Regions from separate parts of the Rhizobium sp. P1_B8 genome, predicted to be linked through region 2. Evidence: predicted binding sites of a transcription regulator. Region 2 holds the regulator's gene; the other holds the start of a gene.
The links. The regulator LexA, encoded in region 2, represses DNA repair genes until DNA is damaged. The targets are predictions, from matches to a motif close to TGTTCNNNNTGTGTTCNG.
Positions count from the first base shown of each region.

Region 1: a site for LexA is predicted at 2,018-2,035, ahead of dinB (DNA polymerase IV). Genes of this name have one in related genera too.

Region 1 is NZ_JBFTZZ010000044.1:11,564-14,975, forward strand. It holds gene ligD (non-homologous end-joining DNA ligase) at 1-993, shown strand, start outside; gene AC1D2N_RS33415 (SOS response-associated peptidase family protein) at 1,056-1,829, shown strand; gene dinB (DNA polymerase IV) at 2,089-3,189, shown strand; partial or broken gene AC1D2N_RS33425 (hypothetical protein) at 3,340-3,412, opposite strand, start outside.
Region 2 is NZ_JBFTZZ010000017.1:240,511-243,922, reverse strand. It holds gene kdsA (3-deoxy-8-phosphooctulonate synthase) at 1-394, opposite strand, end outside; gene AC1D2N_RS21535 (VOC family protein) at 391-1,287, opposite strand; gene lexA (transcriptional repressor LexA) at 1,486-2,205, shown strand; gene AC1D2N_RS21525 (ComEC/Rec2 family competence protein) at 2,186-3,412, opposite strand, start outside.

The DNA of each region.
Region 1 (3,412 bases), on a different contig from region 2:
GGCAAGCGAAATCCGGCCCAGCCACAGCTGCCTTTCGATCCGATGCCAGACCGCGTCGAACCTGCGTTGGCGCAATTGAAGAGCCATCCTCCAAAAGGGAAAGAATGGAGTTGGGAGCTGAAATGGGACGGCTATCGCCTCGCAGTTCATATCGAGCCTCAAGGGATAAGGATCCTCACCCGCCGCGGCCATGACTGGACGCACCGGTTTCCGGCGATCGTAGAGGCCGCCCAAACGCTCGGACCGGCGACGATGATCATCGATGGCGAGGCCGTTGTCCTTGATGAAGAGGGCCGGCCGGATTTCGGGCTGCTGCAGCAATCGCTCGGCGCATCCGGCAAACAAGCCGGCAACCGGGCCTCCGAGGCCTTCTTCTACGCTTTCGATCTCATCTATTTCGACGGACACGATCTGCGCGGTGTCGAATACCGATCGCGCCGACATCTCCTTGAGGACTCGTTGAACGGCCCAAAGGGTGACAAAGACGGTGCCATCCGGCTGTCGGAAACATTCGACACTGAACCAGCCGTCCTGCTGGAGCATGTCTGCCGCCTCGGCCTGGAAGGCATCGTCGGCAAGCACCTCGATCGGCCCTATCGTTCCGGCCGGACCGCGGATTGGGTGAAAGTCAAATGCGTCCAGAGCGAGGCGTTCTTCATTGTCGGCTATGAGAGGTCGGCGTCGCCTGCCGGCTTCGGGTCGTTGGTGCTTGCTGCCAATCGCGGAGCCGATCTCGTCCACGTCGGAAGCGTCGGCACGGGCTTCAAGGAAGCCGAGGCCATCAGGCTGCGGAAGATGCTGGACAAGCTGCGCTGGAAGCGAAAGCAGCCGCCCCTGCCCTATTCCGCAAGTGCCGATATCGTCTGGGTCGAACCGACGCTGATTGCCGAAATCGAGTTTCGCGCCTGGACATCAGATGGGAAACTTCGCCATCCATCCTACAAGGGCTTGCGCGAACGGCAGGACAATGCCGACGTCTTCCGGCTCGACTAGCGAAATCAGCGCCATACGCTAGATTGTCCTCCACTGAGCTCAAGCGGAGCAGATGGCCCACGATGTGCAATCTTTATCGCATGGAAGACAGGGACTGGGTCGCAAAATGGGCCCAGGACGCTGAAAGCCTGATCAATCTGATGCCCGCCTACCAGATGAACCCAGACCAGATGGGGCCTATCATCCGCAATACTACTGAGGGAAAGAAGCAACTGGTCCATGCGCGCTGGGGACTGCCCTCGCCGCGCTTCGCGCTCGAGAAGTCCGCCAAAGCGAAGGCCGAGAAACTTGCGGCCAAGGGCAAGCCATTCGATCTCGAAGAACTGATCCGAATGGAGGCCGATCGCGGCACGACCAACGTGCGCAAGCTCAGTTTTCCGCACTGGAAGCGATGGTTCGGGGCCGAAAACAGATGTCTCGTCCCGGTCACCAGTTTCGCCGAGCCGGATCCGGCCAGCCAGGAGGAAGGCGGCAACGTGCCCAATGCCTGGTTTGCACGCGACGAGGAGAAGTCGCTGATGTTCTTTGCCGGCATCCATGTGCCGCAGTGGCAGAGTGTCCGAAAGGTCAGGGACGGTCTGACGACTGATGATCTCTACGGTTTCCTGACCACCGATCCGAATAACGTGGTGAAGCCAATTCATGAGAAGGCCATACCGGTCCTCCTTCTGACCACCAAGGAAACCGATGTCTGGATGCGTGCGCCATGGGATGAGGCCAAGGCGCTTGCCAGCCCACTGCCCGACGATGCGCTGATCGTAACATCCCGGGAGCCTTACGGCTCGACGATCGTAACGAGGGCCGGAGAACCGGTCGTGCAGCCGAGCCTTTTCTGAGCCTAACCGGCCCAAAGCAGATCGATCCACACTGGGGGCATGATCGCTTGTGTGGTTCCAGTCTCTCACCGAGTTGTCGATCTTGGCCTGCTTGAGATTGTCAGCAAGTGCTGGGTTTAAGAGGAGTGATCGATCCGCAGCCCTGCGTCGCGGGCAAACGCGTGTTGATATCGCCGCGAAGGCTGCTATGTTCTCTCTTTGTTTCGGGTAAGGCCCTCAAAAGGGACACCGAGCCGGTAGCTCTCTTGCAAGATCCGCCATGAACGATACGACGCCAACGCCGATCCGCAAAATTGTCCATGTCGACATGGATGCTTTTTACGCGTCGGTCGAGCAGCGCGATAACCCGGAACTTCGTGGCAAGCCGCTCGCCGTCGGCGGATCCGCAGCGCGCGGCGTGGTGGCCGCCGCAAGCTATGAGGCGCGTGCCTTTGGTGTCCGTTCGGCCATGCCATCGGTCACCGCAAAACGGAAATGTCCTGACCTGATTTTCGTGCCGCCGCGCTTCGACGTTTACAAGGCCGTTTCCCAGCAAATCCGCGAAATCTTCGCCGAATACACACCACTGATCGAGCCACTCTCGCTCGACGAGGCCTATCTCGATGTGACGGAAAACCTGAAAGGCATGGAAATCGCCACCGAGATTGCCCTGGAGATCCGCGCGAAGATCAAGCAGGTCACCGGGCTCAACGCTTCGGCCGGCATTTCCTACAACAAGTTCCTGGCCAAGATGGCCAGTGACCTCAACAAACCCAACGGCCAGGCCGTCATCACGCCGAAGAATGGGCCAGGCTTTGTCGAAACCCTGCCCGTCAAGAAATTCCATGGTGTCGGGCCTGCGACGGCCGAGCGCATGCGTAAATTCGGTATCGAAACCGGGCTCGATCTGAAATCGAAGTCGCTCACCTTCCTGCAGGAGCATTTTGGGAAATCCGGTCCCTATTTCTATGGCATCGCCCGTGGCATTGACGAACGCCAGGTCAGACCCGACCGCATCCGCAAATCGGTCGGCGCGGAAGACACATTCGCCGAGGATATCCATAATCTCGAACGCGCGAAGGCAGAACTGAAGCCGCTTGCCGAGAAAGTCTGGCGCTACTGCTATGCGCAGGGAACCAGCGGCAAGACGGTGACTGTAAAAATCAAATATTCGGACTTCACCCAGGCGACGCGCAGTCGGACAGGCACAGTGCCATTCGCAAACATGGCTGATTTATTCGACGCGGCATCGGCACTTCTGGCAACCGTCTATCCCTTCAAGCTGTCAGTGCGCCTGTTGGGGGTGACACTCTCGTCGCTGACCAACAATCAGCCCAGCGACGCCACCGAGGGGCAGCCGCAATTCGATCTCAATCTTTAGCAGGAACGAGGCGCCGAAAACAAAACAGCCTGCCGCGGGGGCGGTGCGGCGAGCGCCTGGCAGGATTATTTCGATGGGCAGCGTTCCCTCGAACAGGCGATCAAGCGGCTCGCCAAATCGTCGAAGCAGGCCACTTGAACGCGCGGTCCGTTAGATACCATATCGCCGATCGAGTTCTTTCAGCGCGGACTGTACCTCATCGATCGAAATCGGCTCTGGCATT
Region 2 (3,412 bases):
GAAGGTCGGTCTGTCGGCAAAGGAAGGCCGGGATCTGCAGGACGTCGACGACCTTTGCCACCTCCGCGCATTGCTCGGCGGTATGAACGTCGGTCAGGACAGGAAAGCCGAATTCCTTCTTGAGGTCGGCAAAGACCTCCATGCCCTTTTCGATCCCGATGCCGCGTTCAGCCGAGAGCGAGGTGCGGTTCGCCTTGTCGAAGGAGCTCTTGTAAACGAGGCCGATGCCGAGCTTTGCGCAAAGCTCTTTCAGCGTGCCGGCAACCATGAAGGCGTGGTCGCGGCTCTCCATCTGGCAGGGACCGGCAATCAGCGACAGGCGGCCGGTATTGGAAAAGGTGACCTGGCCTTGGCCTTCGCCGATCTTGACTTCGGAATTCGTCTCAGTGCTCATCGTGTCTCCTCGAAGGCGAAGAGCGTGCCCTGCCCGGGCGCGGGCTTCACCAGAATGCGATTGTTCTTGCGCGTGTATGTCACCCCGTTAGCAGCCAAATGCGCTTCTGTCACGGCAAGATCGGCGACAATGAAGAGGATTGCCCGGCCACGCAGGCCGCGATCGGCGGATGAGCCGGCGATCTCGAAATAGGCTTCTAGCCCTTCCGGCGTCATCAGGCTGATTTTCGCGTTCGAAGCAGCAACATTGACGCCAAAACCGGTTTTCTCGACTGCCGCCTGCGCCGCGGCAAGGCCGACGAAGGCCCCGAAAGCGGCGGCATCAGGCGCGCAGAGCGCGATCTCGGCAATGCCGGTGACGCCATTGGCATGCGTCTCCAGCGCGCCGCGGTCGGCCGGCAGCGGATTGACGCGTTCGACGCTGAAAAGGAAGAGATCGGGCGCGCGCAGGTCGCCGGCAAAAGCCAGCTTGAAGCCGGCGATGCTCTCAGAACCGTCCGGCATCGTCATCGGCCGGGTGAACTGCAGCATCTCGCCGGCGCTCGATCCGTTGCCGACGAAGTTCTGATGATCGATGCCGGCATCCTTACTACCGAAAGCAAGCCCCGAAAGCCCCTCCTCGCCGCAGCGGAAGCGGAAGGCCCGGTTGCGGGCGGTGAAAACATTGCCTTGCCGCGCTGAGGCCTCGCTCTCCTCGACACTCGCAATCCCGAGCGGCTCCAGATAGGTCTTGTCGGCAAAAAAGACGCAGGCGTTTTCCGTTCCGAAGGGATGGCGTGCATCGGCGGCAACGGTGAAGCCGAGCTTGCCAAGCCTCTCGCGCGCCAGATCAATGTTGACGACGGGCAGCACCACATGATCCAGCGGGTGCGGCTTGGCGGAACGCTCGTTCATGATATCCCTCCTGGAAACGGCAAGAGATGTGCGATGGCGCGCCCCTCAATGCAAGACATGTGTCCCAATCCGGCGAATGAAAATAAAAATCTCAACGAGTTGGCGCCAAGTTTTACGGAAATTTAGCTACTTGCGGAACACATATGGAACATATAGTGTCTGTTCTGGATTTGTTTCAATCACGAGGTCACAACGTCGATGCTCACGCGCAAACAACAGGAGCTTCTCCTTTTCATTCATGAGCGCATGAAGGAATCCGGCGTTCCGCCATCTTTCGACGAAATGAAGGATGCCCTGGACCTCGCTTCCAAGTCCGGGATTCACCGGCTGATTACGGCGCTCGAGGAACGTGGCTTCATTCGCCGCCTACCGAACCGCGCCCGTGCGCTCGAGGTCATCAAGCTTCCGGAGGCCTACAGCCCCAGCATTCAGCCCCGGCGGGGCTTTTCGCCCAGCGTCATCGAGGGCAGCCTTGGCAAGCCGCAGCCGGTCGCCACTCCTGCTCCCACAAAACCCGTCGCCGACAACGGCAACTCGGTCTCCGTGCCGGTCATGGGCCGTATCGCCGCCGGTGTTCCGATCTCGGCGATCCAGAACAACACCCACGACATCGTCGTTCCGGCCGACATGCTCGGTTCCGGTGAACATTATGCGCTGGAGGTCAAGGGCGATTCGATGATCGACGCCGGCATCTTCGACGGCGACACCGTGATCATTCGCAACGGCAGCACCGCAAGTCCTGGCGACATCGTCGTTGCTCTCGTCGACGACGAAGAAGCGACACTCAAACGCTTCCGCCGCAAGGGCGCCTCGATCGCACTGGAAGCGGCCAACCCGGCTTACGAGACCCGGATTTTCGGGCCGGACCGCGTCAAGGTTCAGGGCAAGCTCGTCGGCCTCATTCGCCGCTATCACTGACATCAGGCAGTCTGGATTCGGCAAAACTGTTGCTGCGCCAGTCATAGGCGCGATGCCGCATCCATGGCCGCGACAATGCATCGAATGCGGTTGCGACCTCCAGGCCGGCGTCGGCGAAGCGCAACTCGACGGAACCGGTCTTGCGCAACGTTTCGCCGGTGAAGAGCGTCGCCCCTGAGCGGCAGCTGTTGAAGCGCAGGCGGACCGACGTCACGACGATATCGGCCGCGTCGCATGCCGGACCGAGATAGGCGGCATTGTCGATGACAGCAACCACGTGACCATTGCCAAGCCTTGATGTGCACCAGGCCTTCTTGACGCAGGAAAAGCGGTTTGCTTCACCGGCCGCTGCAGCCGCCCGCATCGCCGACCTTGCTTCGTTCTGCTGATCGCGGGAAAGCCTGACGCGGCGGTCTTCTCCCTCCGGCGGAATAACAGGACCATCCAGCATCTTCGGCGGGTGATGCGTCGGCAGGACCAGCGCTCTCTGCCACTGGTCGAAGATGAAATCCGGCGGTCTTTCACGGTTGGAAGCCATGGCCCCCGCCTCGACGATTGCGACGAGACCACCATCCTCCGAAATCGCCAGATCCGGCGGCCGGGGAACCGGCAGAAGCAAGAGGACTAGCGTCGAGATCGCGATGATCGACGTGCCGATATGGCGCAGCCGGGTGCGGAGCAGCGTCAGCAGCAGAAAGCCTGCGACGGCTATCGCGAAATACCAAGCGGGCAAGCGGCCGATGCCGATGTCGCCACCCCAGCCGGACACCGTCTTTGCGATCGAGATCACCAGATCGAGGCCGAATCCGACGACCTTCCAAGGCAAAACATCCAGACCGAAAGGCATGAGCAGCATCGCCAGCAACCCGGCCGGCATGATGATGAAGGAGATGATCGGCATCGTCGCGAGGTTTGCCGGCAGGCCATAGGCAGTCAGGCGATGAAAATGCTCGATCGAAAACAGCGCGGTAGAAAAGCCGCCGATCAGCGAGGTCAGGAAGACGCCGCCGAAGAAACCCGCAACCGTAACGACGGGCCGAAAAACCGGCAGCTTCAGGAAAGCGTTTTCGCGGACGCGCCGGTCCTTCCACAGCTGGTAGCCAGATACCAACGCCAATGTCGCAGCAAAGGACATCTGGAAGCTCGGACCCAAGACCTCAGACGGTGAAATGGCGAGAATGACGAGCGCCGAGAGAGCGACATTGCG